Regions from separate parts of the Rossellomorea sp. DUT-2 genome, predicted to be linked through region 2. Evidence: a T-box and tRNA genes for the amino acid it is inferred to sense, from the RefSeq annotation. Region 2 holds a T-box; the other holds one or more tRNA genes.
What was found. The T-box of region 2 lies ahead of proS (proline--tRNA ligase). A T-box ahead of a tRNA ligase gene usually reads a tRNA of that ligase, here a tRNA-Pro.
Positions count from the first base shown of each region.

Region 1: it has a tRNA-Pro gene. The T-box ahead of proS (proline--tRNA ligase) is inferred to sense a tRNA for this amino acid. The anticodon was not compared.

Region 1 covers NZ_JBQPEO010000005.1:313,527-319,682, forward strand. Annotated here, with positions in the region: gene ACOSV2_RS19365 (pullulanase) at 1-367, shown strand, start outside; gene ACOSV2_RS19370 (DUF5658 family protein) at 754-1,056, shown strand; gene ACOSV2_RS19375 (hypothetical protein) at 1,199-3,241, opposite strand; tRNA gene ACOSV2_RS19380 (tRNA-Glu) at 3,765-3,839, shown strand; tRNA gene ACOSV2_RS19385 (tRNA-Val) at 3,844-3,919, shown strand; tRNA gene ACOSV2_RS19390 (tRNA-Thr) at 3,937-4,012, shown strand; tRNA gene ACOSV2_RS19395 (tRNA-Lys) at 4,045-4,120, shown strand; tRNA gene ACOSV2_RS19400 (tRNA-Leu) at 4,156-4,240, shown strand; tRNA gene ACOSV2_RS19405 (tRNA-Gly) at 4,250-4,324, shown strand; tRNA gene ACOSV2_RS19410 (tRNA-Leu) at 4,330-4,418, shown strand; tRNA gene ACOSV2_RS19415 (tRNA-Arg) at 4,445-4,521, shown strand; tRNA gene ACOSV2_RS19420 (tRNA-Pro) at 4,527-4,603, shown strand; tRNA gene ACOSV2_RS19425 (tRNA-Ala) at 4,612-4,687, shown strand; tRNA gene ACOSV2_RS19430 (tRNA-Met) at 4,763-4,836, shown strand; tRNA gene ACOSV2_RS19435 (tRNA-Ile) at 4,865-4,938, shown strand; tRNA gene ACOSV2_RS19440 (tRNA-Ser) at 4,947-5,039, shown strand; tRNA gene ACOSV2_RS19445 (tRNA-Met) at 5,076-5,149, shown strand; tRNA gene ACOSV2_RS19450 (tRNA-Asp) at 5,285-5,361, shown strand; tRNA gene ACOSV2_RS19455 (tRNA-Phe) at 5,423-5,498, shown strand; tRNA gene ACOSV2_RS19460 (tRNA-Tyr) at 5,535-5,618, shown strand; tRNA gene ACOSV2_RS19465 (tRNA-Trp) at 5,644-5,717, shown strand; tRNA gene ACOSV2_RS19470 (tRNA-His) at 5,735-5,807, shown strand; tRNA gene ACOSV2_RS19475 (tRNA-Gln) at 5,816-5,890, shown strand; tRNA gene ACOSV2_RS19480 (tRNA-Cys) at 5,893-5,966, shown strand; tRNA gene ACOSV2_RS19485 (tRNA-Gly) at 5,976-6,049, shown strand; tRNA gene ACOSV2_RS19490 (tRNA-Ile) at 6,060-6,136, shown strand; tRNA gene ACOSV2_RS19495 (tRNA-Asn) at 6,146-6,156, shown strand, end outside.
Region 2 covers NZ_JBQPEO010000003.1:286,696-292,851, forward strand. Annotated here, with positions in the region: gene ACOSV2_RS12185 (MFS transporter) at 1-516, shown strand, start outside; gene ACOSV2_RS12190 (hypothetical protein) at 541-1,566, shown strand; T-box leader at 1,613-1,819, shown strand; gene proS (proline--tRNA ligase) at 1,973-3,403, shown strand; gene ACOSV2_RS12200 (hypothetical protein) at 3,400-3,996, shown strand; gene ACOSV2_RS12205 (hypothetical protein) at 4,093-4,266, shown strand; gene ACOSV2_RS12210 (GNAT family N-acetyltransferase) at 4,384-4,941, shown strand; gene ACOSV2_RS12215 (hypothetical protein) at 4,983-6,156, opposite strand, start outside.

The DNA.
Region 1 (6,156 bases), on a different contig from region 2:
GATTAAGCTTAGAAGATCAACGAATGCTTTCCGTTTAGGTGAGCAGGAGCTGGTTGACCAGAATGTATCACTGCTTGATTTGCCAGAAATCCAGGATACAGACTTGATGCTGGCTTACAAGAATGTATCCACGGATGATACTGGTGAGTACTACGTATTCGTCAATGCGGATAGCGAAGCACGTACTCTATCGGTGGGTGACTATGACTTCTCTAAAGGGAAGGTTGTAGTAGACAACGACGAAGCGGGGACGAAGCCTGTTTCCAAGAAGTCCGGATTTACATTGAAGAAAGATACTTTGACTTTGGATCCTTTGACTACTGTTGTGATTAAGGTGGATGAGAAGGGGAAGAAAAAGAAGCGATAGTATTATAGAACTGGATAAAAACAAACAACCTCAACCCTGAGAAAAAGGGTTGGGGTTTTGTTTAGGATTGAGCCTATTAAAAAAGAGGTAAAGTATTGCAGAAAGAAGAAGCTAGCCAGTGTCATTTTAAACAAACGTATGATTGATTGCTGAATCTTTATAAGTAATGGCACATAATCAACTTAATAAACGTTTGTTTAATATTGAAAATACCTTAGCAACGGAAGGGAACATCGACACGATGGTTATTTTAAAATCTTAACCATTGAAGTTCTTTATAACGTATTTATTACCTCGTAATAATCGGTTCTCTGTAATATAATAGATTTATCAGTTCTTAAAAAAGAACAAAAATAACTTGTATGATGAACAGGGGAATCCATTCCATGAGGCAACTACTTCTTTACATCGCAATTCTAAACCTCCTAGATGCATCTCTGACCATGTATGGCTTACATTTCGATTACATCACAGAAGCCAATCCTCTTATGAATAATCTTTACTTCACCAGTCCCTGGTTATTTCTACTATTGAAATGTGTACTTTCTCTATCCTTACTTATTCTTTTATACAAACTCAATCTGGATAAAAGGTCTTCCAATGTTTTACTCAGTGTTTCAGTCATTGCGGCAGTCTCTTATAGTATTACCTGTATGATGCATGGTTATTGGCTAATGGAGATTATCTGAACTAAAGGGCGGAGATGGCTAAAACGTCTCATTCACATAAGGGCAAATGGCTATGTACTTTCTCTTCTATTTTGTAGTAGCTTGATAGCCAAAAAGAAGAGAGTGATTTAGTCGACCGGACAAGTGGAGAGGCGTTTTGTCCCTATGTGATGACCCTGGACAAAGGACCAGTCCCTCCGTATATGAACAATTCGATATTATTATTGGTTTCAATAATCGAAGTATCGTTTATACGCTTGTAACGAATACTTTCCTTCCACACATAGTCAGAAAGAACGCTGCTTTCCTGTTCCTCCCGAAATAAATCAAACTGGTGATTACAGTAGCGGTAGATTGTCTGGTCGGTCCTTTGTTTGGCATTCAAGCCAATGATGAATTTCATGATGGCGCCCCAAAACCCTGTGTAGCTCATATTCTTGATCGGGCTGCTTGTAAACTGATGAATCGTAAGGGTTCGGCCATCTCGAAACGTAATATCAGATGTGACGGACGAAGCCGAATGCACATCTCCAGATAAGATGATGCAGTCACTTGGGTTCCAAGCTGATACCTGATGAAGGAAGTTGCTAAAGCCTTTCCCATTGTATTTCCATGCTTCTAAATCAAAATCGCTCTGCACAGGTAAACCATACGTCCTGAGTGGAAGCATGTAGTCATGTAGAAAGTTTTCAATTAATCCGATTCCATAAAGAGGGGCAGGGGATACAAGGATTAAGGGCTCACCTTCATTCCAACCAGACGCGGTCAGTTTAATTGAAACCCCGTTCCATCCCTCCTGATCAATAAGGTTTGGACTATATCTTTCCTCATCTATCCGTTTTCCAACTTTCACAGGCTTGGGTTTATTTACATAACCACGCTGGGTTCTTGTATCAAGAAATACGGCCTTTGGTGCAGTGGGAGCAGTATAATGCCAAGAATCATAGTTCCATAGAGAATGTACCCAGTTGGAGTGGGGAAGTGACCCAGGGTGAAAAGAGTCAAAGTAGGTTTGCATGGTTTGACCGAAATGGGTAAACGTATCCGGTTCATTGCCCCAGCCTTGAAAAAGCCAATAAGATACCAAGCCGTTACTAATGACATGTCTCCCTAAAGGAGCGTTCCAAACGCTCGTTTTCCAATCCTGTGTCAAATTCCAATCATCTGTTATATCGTGGTCATCAAACATCATATAGGTCGGTGTATTGGCCAATACTCTTCTGACAGAATACAAAGCTTCCTCCACTTTAGCCAGTTCTCTCATCTGCTTTTGATAGCGCTCTTCAAGCTGGTGACATTCCGTTTTATGCTCTTTGCTTTGACAATCCTTAAAAGCAAAATAGACTTCATTCTTATCCACTGCTGCTTGAAAGGTTTCTAACATCCCTTCCTTATGTGCGAGTTCCCATAATGAGGGACTCCAAGACAAAATATACATGGCTGCATAGTCACTGAAGCTTAACAGATGATTTGCAGCTTTTCTGGAAGTGAATTTGCAAAAGTGTTCCGTAATATATTGCCTGCCATTGATCTGCTTAATTCCCTGCTTAAAAGAACCTTCTTTTAAGCGTGGTTCAATGGAACCAAGGTCTTCTTCTTGTCCCACCAGTTCTTTACCGAACCTTGTGATGATCTTAAATAGGGGATCTGCTACATCATCGGCATATATTTGATCTCCCATTAAAAATAGAGAGGATGGTCTATCGGCATTATTGAAAGTTGACGCAATGGTTTTATCCGCTTGAACCAATACATCTGTTCCAACACCGTGCAGCTTTCGACAGGATCCGTATAGAATATTCGATGTATTTCCTTCGTTCATATAAAAGGTTGGGTATGCGAGATTTTCGTAGACAATCGAGTGTGGATGAGTGGGGGAAAGTAAGTCAAAGCTGCCGAGGTCCAGTGTTTCCACACTATTTTCAAACAATAAATTGTATCCCAGTAATTTATTTGTAGGGAAAGATCCGGCTTGTGGAGATATGTTAATTAAACTTATATATAAATTCCTTCCGGCTTGTACCGTTTTCGTCTTAGTTTCACAGGCTATGCTCATATAGTCAAAACATTGTGATTCGTTACCCTGTTTTATCTTGAATAACTCCGCTTTAATATCATATGGCTTGCTCAATGCAATCCAAATAAAAGCTTGTGCAGGTTCCACCCGACGAACAATCGGCCCACACAAAATCGTTGGAAGCTCCATGAATCCATCACCCCATTCTTAATCTATTACTATCGTATTCAACTCCTAATGACAATGTGTAAACAAGCTTAAACCCGAAAAGAGGTCCGTCCCTCATCGCATTAAAGCGATGAGGGACGGACCTCTTTTATGAAATTATTGGGTGCGTTCAAAGTTAAATTTGAAAACCGGAATTGATTCTATTAATTAATGAAGAAGAATAGAGGGGTGGGGGTTAATCTCGTTTGCAAATAGTTTATATTTGACGATGCAGTGATACTTTACTGAATTCTTCAATATGGGAAGAGCAGGAAGATCCTGTAGTTATTTAAAAGAATTAGAAAAACAACACCATTATGGAAGGATTATTGAATTTACTATTGATATAAGATTTGAAAATGTGGTATATTCTTTTTCGGCTCACAAAAATGTTAAGGTGAGTAAGTCGAAAAAATTTTTCGTTTTTTAGTTATTTAGAAGTTGACTTCTGCGAAATTAATTGATATAGTTATACATGTCCTTAAGTGGGACGCTTTAAAAATATGGCCCATTGGTCAAGTGGTTAAGACACCGCCCTTTCACGGCGGTAACACGGGTTCGAATCCCGTATGGGTCACCAATTTGGAGGATTAGCTCAGCTGGGAGAGCATCTGCCTTACAAGCAGAGGGTCGGCGGTTCGATCCCGTCATCCTCCACCATTTTTTATAATCAATATGCCGGTGTAGCTCAACTGGTAGAGCAACTGACTTGTAATCAGTAGGTTGGGGGTTCAAGTCCTCTTGCCGGCACCATTGTTTTTTATTTTGTTTCATTTTTATATTGTGAGCCATTAGCTCAGTTGGTAGAGCATCTGACTTTTAATCAGAGGGTCGAAGGTTCGAATCCTTCATGGCTCACCATTGATTTTTGTGGAAGCAAAATATCAATCATAGATGCGGGTGTGGCGGAATTGGCAGACGCACCAGACTTAGGATCTGGCGCCGCAAGGCGTGGGGGTTCAAGTCCCTTCACCCGCACCATTATATTTCGCGGAAGTAGTTCAGTGGTAGAACACCACCTTGCCAAGGTGGGGGTCGCGGGTTCGAATCCCGTCTTCCGCTCCAAACTAGCCGGGGTGGCGGAACTGGCAGACGCACAGGACTTAAAATCCTGCGGTAGGTGACTACCGTACCGGTTCGATTCCGGTCCTCGGCACCATTGTTTCTTATAAAATGAATTGTTTAGCGCCCGTAGCTCAATTGGATAGAGCGTTTGACTACGGATCAAAAGGTTAGGGGTTCGACTCCTCTCGGGCGCGCCATATATCGGGAAGTAGCTCAGCTTGGTAGAGCACTTGGTTTGGGACCAAGGGGTCGCAGGTTCGAATCCTGTCTTCCCGACCACTTCTTTTGGGGCCTTAGCTCAGCTGGGAGAGCGCCTGCTTTGCACGCAGGAGGTCAGCGGTTCGATCCCGCTAGGCTCCACCAAGTTTTTTACGAAAGTAAATAAACTTCATTGAATCTTACTTAATCAAGATTCAGATTGAATAGTAAACGTTTCGTGGCGGTGTAGCTCAGCTGGCTAGAGCGTACGGTTCATACCCGTGAGGTCGGGGGTTCGATCCCCTCCGCCGCTATTACTAAATACATGACGCACGATTATAAGGACCCTTAGCTCAGTTGGTTAGAGCAGACGGCTCATAACCGTCCGGTCGTAGGTTCGAGTCCTACAGGGTCCATTATACAGGGAGGAATACCCAAGTCCGGCTGAAGGGATCGGTCTTGAAAACCGACAGGGGTGTAACAGCCCGCGGGGGTTCGAATCCCCCTTCCTCCTCCATAATTCCTTTCGTGGGAAATTTCATACTTATATCGTCGCGGGGTGGAGCAGTTCGGTAGCTCGTCGGGCTCATAACCCGAAGGTCGCAGGTTCAAATCCTGTCCCCGCAATACCATTTTGACTTAGGATAGGATATCCCTTGAAGAGTCACGCATGGATAGTTATTTTGACTGTCGTCAAGGTAATGAAATCTATTTTGCTTGCGCAAATAATGAAAGTTATTTTGACTATCGTCAAAAAACTCTGGTCCGGTAGTTCAGTTGGTTAGAATGCCTGCCTGTCACGCAGGAGGTCGCGGGTTCGAGTCCCGTCCGGACCGCCATTTTCAATTACTTAGTAATAGGGAAGTTGATCATTTGAAAATTTAATCTTCTATATAATATGGCTCAGTAGCTCAGTTGGTAGAGCAATGGACTGAAAATCCATGTGTCGGCGGTTCGATTCCGTCCTGAGCCACCATTTATACTTAAGAATCTTTAAGTATTTATTTTATTTGGAGGGGTAGCGAAGTGGCTAAACGCGGCGGACTGTAAATCCGCTCCTTCGGGTTCGGCAGTTCGAATCTGCCCCCCTCCACCATTTTTAACAAAACTCTCTATTATATAGGGGCATAGTTTAACGGTAGAACGAAGGTCTCCAAAACCTTTGGTGTGGGTTCGATTCCTACTGCCCCTGCCAAAGATATGTTAAGCATGGCGATTGTGGCGAAGTGGTTAACGCACCTGATTGTGGTTCAGGCATTCGTGGGTTCGATTCCCATCAGTCGCCCTTTATATTGGGCTATAGCCAAGCGGTAAGGCATCGCACTTTGACTGCGACATGCGTTGGTTCGAATCCAGCTAGCCCAGCCAACGGCGGCATAGCCAAGTGGTAAGGCAGAGGTCTGCAAAACCTTTATCACCGGTTCAAATCCGGTTGCCGCCTCCAATTCTTCATGCGGGTGTAGTTTAGTGGTAAAACCTCAGCCTTCCAAGCTGATGATGAGGGTTCGATTCCCTTCACCCGCTCCAATTTTTTAATGGGCCTATAGCTCAGCTGGTTAGAGCGCACGCCTGATAAGCGTGAGGTCGGTGGTTCGAGTCCACTTAGGCCCACCATTTCATTATTCCGCAGTAGC
Region 2 (6,156 bases):
GCCGCATTTTCTAAAGAGGTATTGCACCTTTCGAACAGTACGTATGGATATCTTGTAAGCATTGCAGGGGGAGGATTTGTACTGGGGTCGATCCTGAATGCGTCCCTTTCCCATAAACTCCATCACATGCATCTTATGGGATTTGGTTCTCTGCTCGTTTCCGGAGGATATCTGATTTATTCTTTCTCGGAAGGTTTCTTATTAGCGGCGATCGGGTTCGCTGTTTTATCCTTCGCCCTGGCCTTTGCAACGACAGGGTTTGAAACCTTTTATCAAGAACATATTCCCGTGGAGATCATGGGGCGGGTAGGCAGTATTTATGGATTGTTGGAAGGGGTATTGGTCATCCTTTCTACGGTGCTTATTGGAGTGGGAGCTGAACTGGTGTCGATTCGATTTGTTGTGGCAGCGGGTTCTGTCATCATGCTTGGGGTCACAGTGATTTTATATAGTAGCTCTACCTGGAATTCTTGGGAAAAACAGGTGAGACGTAATGCTGAATGTTATAATAAATAAAAAAGACACAAAGGGGGTCAATGGATGAAAATGACGGCAGATCAGTACTGGGACCGGTGGGAAGAGTGGATGCACCGGGAAGAAGCAAGTTATGAGAAGTGGAACGGATTAGAAGATCTGTTGTTCATTGCGCAGAAAGAAAAGGACCTCTACAAGGAGTTCTGCTGCCGGTTCGGGATCATGAGGACCGTCAACTATCTTGGGGAGTATGAGGAATTATTCGACCACTTCGAGTGGTGCAACGGCTTCTTTTTAGATAATGAAGAGAGCCTGCAGGATTGGGTGGAAAGCTTCTTCTGGATCTATAAATGGATGGCGGAACACCTGGTGAAGATGCCCGGCATTGACACAGAACTGTTAGAAGCCTTTTTCAGTGATTTTCAAGAAGCGTATGACCGTTATGGCTATAGTCTGCGTCCCTTTTATCAACATCAGCATAAACGGGCGTTGAAAACAGGGAATGCAGAAGAAGCGGAAGAGTATTATCAAAAGTGGATAGCGTCGGAAAGGGATTCCCTTTCCGACTGTGAAGCCTGTGAATATCAGACACAGCTTGAGTATTTTTATTTTACCGGGGAAAAGGAGAAAGCCCGACCCATTGAAAAACGTTTATTATCAAAAGAAGTGACATGTGGAGAAATTCCCCACTTGACCTATAGTAAGCTGCTCTTGCCTTATCTTGAAGAAGGTAGGGTGGAGGAAGCCTCACACTATCAGTCAGAAGGATACTTTTTCATTTATGATAAACCACACTTTTTGGTCGAAGCTTCCGAACATATCAGGTTTCTTGCCCTGACCGAGCCTGTCAGGGGAATCAAAGTATTGGAGCGTCACATCGAGTATGCGGATAGTGGGAAGGATCCTTATGGAATGTTCTACTTTTATATGAGTGCGATTGTCCTTCACCGAAAGCTTGTGGAAGCCGGCCATCGTCCGGGATTTGCCATTGATGTGATGAGTGAGATTGCGGAAGAGATCGCCGGGGATTTTGATGCGAGAAATGGGAATGATTTCTTCAGTCGGGAAATGGAGAAGATTTATTCTCTGTAACAAATATTGACAGCCCCAGCATATCTATATATAATCATCTAAAATAACTGAAACATTGCCGAGGATCAGTAAAAGAATCTTGTCTTTTAAAGAGAGGGAGCTAAATTGGTGAAAAGCTCCTATGGATGAACCTTTGAACCTGCCTCTAAGTTCTGTATCGAATGAAGATATCAGCGGTCCGATACCGTTATCATGGAATGAGTGTAAAGCTTTGCTTTGAATCAGGGTGGTACCGCCAGAAATGGTCCCTGATGAGAAGCAGGGCTTTTTTTGTTTTATATGGGTGTCAAACGGGCGATTTGCTGATAAATCCGGGATTTCGCCGATAAAATGGAAATTACGCTGATATATTCAGATTTCCGCTGATAACTAAACCAATCCAATTTAAAATAAGAGGTGCTCTCAAATGGCAAAAGAATTTGTAAAAGATGTAACGGGCATGGATGAAGACTTTGCCCAGTGGTATACGGATGTCGTGACGAAGGCGGAGCTGATCGACTACTCAAGCGTCCGCGGGTCGATGATCATCAGACCTTACGGGTACGCCCTATGGGAAAATATCAAAGATGCCCTTGATGCGAAAATAAAAGAAACAGGGCATGAAAATGTGTATATGCCACTTTTCATACCAGAAAGCCTCCTGCAACGGGAGAAGGATCATATCGAAGGCTTCGCGCCGGAAGTAGCATGGGTGACCCATGGAGGAGAAGAGGAGTTGGGGGAACGGTTGTGCGTACGTCCGACTTCTGAGGTATTGTTTGGGGAGCACTACAAAAACATCATCCATTCCTACCGTGATTTGCCTAAGCTTTATAACCAGTGGGCCAATGTGGTCCGTTGGGAAAAGACGACCCGTCCATTCCTGCGAACATTGGAATTCCTCTGGCAGGAGGGTCATACGTGTCATGAAACGGACCAGGAGGCTCATGATGAAACGGTGAGAATGCTGGAGGTGTATGCGGAGCTTTGCGAAGAGCTACTGGCGATCCCGGTCATCAAGGGACAGAAAACGGAAAAAGAAAAGTTTGCCGGTGCGAAGTATACGTATACGATCGAAAGCCTGATGCATGACGGGAAGGCTTTGCAATCAGGAACTTCCCACCATTTAGGTGACGGATTTGCGAAAGCATTCGGCATTCAATTTACGGACCGTGATGGAAAGCTTCAGTATGTGCAGCAAACATCCTGGGGATTCACCACCCGGATCATCGGTGCCATGATCATGGTGCACGGGGATGACCGGGGGCTGGTGGTTCCACCAATGATCGCACCGACTCAACTGATGATCGTGCCGATTGCCCAGCACAAGGAAGGCGTCCTTGATTTTGCCTATAATCTGAAAAGCCGGCTTGCCGGCGTTGCCCGCGTCGACATCGATGCGAGTGATAAAAAGCCGGGCTGGAAGTTTAATGAATATGAAATGAAGGGCATCCCACTTCGCTTGGAGGTTGGTCCACGGGACATCAAGAACGGGCAGGTGGTATTGGCGAGACGTGATACAGGTGAGAAAATCACGGTCACGATGGAAGACCTTGAAGGGAAAGTCGCTGAACTTCTGGAGGACATTCAACTCAATCTTTTAGAGAAAGCAAGAGCTCATCGCGATGAAAAAACCACTGTAGCTAAAACGTTTGAAGATTTCAAAGTGATGGTTAGGGAAAAAGGCGGATTCGTCAAAGCGATGTGGTGTGGGGACCGAGCTTGTGAAGACAAGATCAAGGAAGAAACGAGTGCCACTTCACGGTGCATGCCGTTTGAGCAGGAGCTGGTGTCGGATACATGTGTGTGTTGTGGTATGGATGCGAAACATTTGGTTTATTGGGCGAAAGCATATTGAAGAAGGGAAGTGTCATTCTCTTATTGTCTCTAGCCAGCAGTGTGATGATAGTGGCACTGGCGTTTTTTCAGTGGGAACTCGTACACATCCTGACGCCGTTCTTGATGCCTTTTCTTTGGTTGATGGCAGGAGGTTTTTTCTTGGTCATTATCATATTCGCCGTTATAGACGTTTTTAAAAACAAGAACTGGATACCGCTCTTCATTCAAGTACTTACCGTTATCTTCATGATTTTATTCCCTTTCACAAAGGTCATATTGGAGATGGATTTCAAGAGAAATCATGATGATCGAATGAGTGTGGTGAATAAAATAAATGAAGGGGCAATTACCCCGAATGTACCCTACAATGACTCTATCATTCACCTCCCCGGGGAATACCAAGGTGTGTCCAAAGGTGGAGGCGATATTCTGGTAGAGAAGAAGGAGAAGGATATGAAGGTCCTTTTCTTTACCTTTCGGGGGATATTGGATAGTTTCTCCGGGTTTGTCTATTCGTCATCAGGGGAGAGACCCCGTACAGGTGACTTTGGAGGGGACTTCAACAAGATAGAAAAGTTGGATGAACACTGGTATTTCGTGAGTTCCGGATGAAGAGGGGACTTTCGGACCTATTCGCCTTTTTTCTCCCTAAAGCCTTCTTTTTCCCGTGTTTGATTAATAAACATAGGTAAAGGAGGCATCGATTATATGGAGTTTGAACTCATCCTTGTTTTATTCATGGCAGTCGTGGTAGTCAGCCTTTGGGTCGTGCATTCCAAGCTCAACCGGATCACCGAGCATGTGCAGCAGCTGGATGAAGAATACTTGTCCGATGAGCAGATTGAGAAGGAATTAGAGGAAGAATGGTATAAAGACAAGTAATGACAAAGGCGTTTCTCAGCAGAGGGACGCCTTCCGTTTTTTCAAAAAAGGACTACCATTCTAAATGGCAGGTTGATACTATTAAAAATAGAGATAAACGAATAGGGAGGAGCAAGGATGAAGCACAAGGACTTGACCATTGAAACGCCAAGGTTGGTCATCAGACCCTTTGTAAACCGTGATTACCAAAACTGGTTAAGGGAACATCTGAACAGGCTCCCATCCCAGCATAAATTTGACGTTGGCTATCAGGACATGAGTGAGTGCACGGAGTTTTGGTTCCGGGAGATGCTTCTGAAGCATGATGAGATGATCGATCGGGACCAGGTCTATATTCTGGGGATCTTTCTGAAAGAAGGTGGTGCGAGTATCGGGACCATCGACTTTTCCACTCTGATGCGGTACAACTTTAACTGGGGCAGGGTCGGTTACACGGTTCATAATCGTTACTGGAACCGTGGCTACGGGAAGGAAGCGGTGAAGGCAGCCCTTCAGCTGGCTTTTGTGAAATTGAATTATCACCGGATCGAGGCCCATATCAATCTGGATAACACTCCATCGATCAGTCTCGCAGAAAGTGTCGGAATGCAGTATGAGTGCACGCGGAAAGGATTCATTTATGAGTTTGGGAAGTGGACGGATAATCTGGTGTATTATGTGAATGCAGGAGAGTAATAAAAAAACGATGAGAGCTCATGGCCCTCATCGTTTCTTTATTATAAGCCTTCGATGGTCAGTTCTTTCACTGGCAGGAATTCTTCCCCTGTATCCATGTACTTCACGTTCACCTTGTCATTTTCCTTCAGGTAGATCGCAAGTAAGCTGCTTTCCGAGGAAACGATATAGTTTTGGCCGTTGTCGAGTAAGAATGATACGACCGTGTAGTCACCTGTCTTTTCTTTGTAGACACGGACGACTGTACCATTTGTCTGTTTTTCCTCAGCTTTCGAGCTGCCGTCCACACTGCCGCCTCCCCGTTGAAGCGCAGTTTTGTATTGCTTCAATGCCTGGTTTGGTGTATTCGCATAAGCTGAGATTTCCGGGTTGGCAGCTGAGACGATGAAGTAGTTTTGTAAGAAACCATTCGCATCGAGCACCGGAGTCAGCCAGCTTGCTTCTCCATAGAAATTATAGAGCACAGGCATTTCGCCATCCCATTTTTTCTCGATGAATTTCTTTTGAATGATCTGCAGGGCACCTTGTGAATCCATGTAGGAATCTTCAAGATTTCCTGTATAGAACGTCGCTTCTCCCGTTCTTGAGTTCGTTAAGGAGTAACCGAGCATGGAATCGACGCCTTCTTTTGGCGAGGTGAAATCGGTGAAGTAGTACATGTCACCATTTTCGTCAAAAATAGGGCTCACATTGGCTTCCGTTCCTTCATCAGAAGGAAGCTTGACGTCTGATTTACCGAAGCGGCTGTTCCAGAATCCTTGAACGTAGTTACCGAAATAACTGTTTTGGAGGCTGACGGTTTCTGGTGAAATCGCGCCGTCAATGAAAGACGGGACTTCATCGATTTTGTATGACTTGGTATCACCCGATTTTGGATCGACCATGACGATACCTTTCGCTTCAAATCCGTTACGTGCGGAAATGAATTCACCGTACGTTCGAATATAGAATGGCTTTCCTTCGTCATCGATCTCAAGCTGAACATCTCCATTGAAGATCTGTTTTGGATAATTCAAGCGGATGTGTCGCTCGATTTTTTTATTAAAGAAAGCAGATGGTGTGAAGACCATTTCTTCTTTGATGAATTTAGGGTTTGATGATGAGTCGGTGGCACTTAGGGTGAAGTAACCAGGTGTTTCATCTCCCTTGAACCATTTGAAGAACCCGGAGAATTCAACCGGTGCAATGTAGACGTACTCCCCATTGACCTTCTGA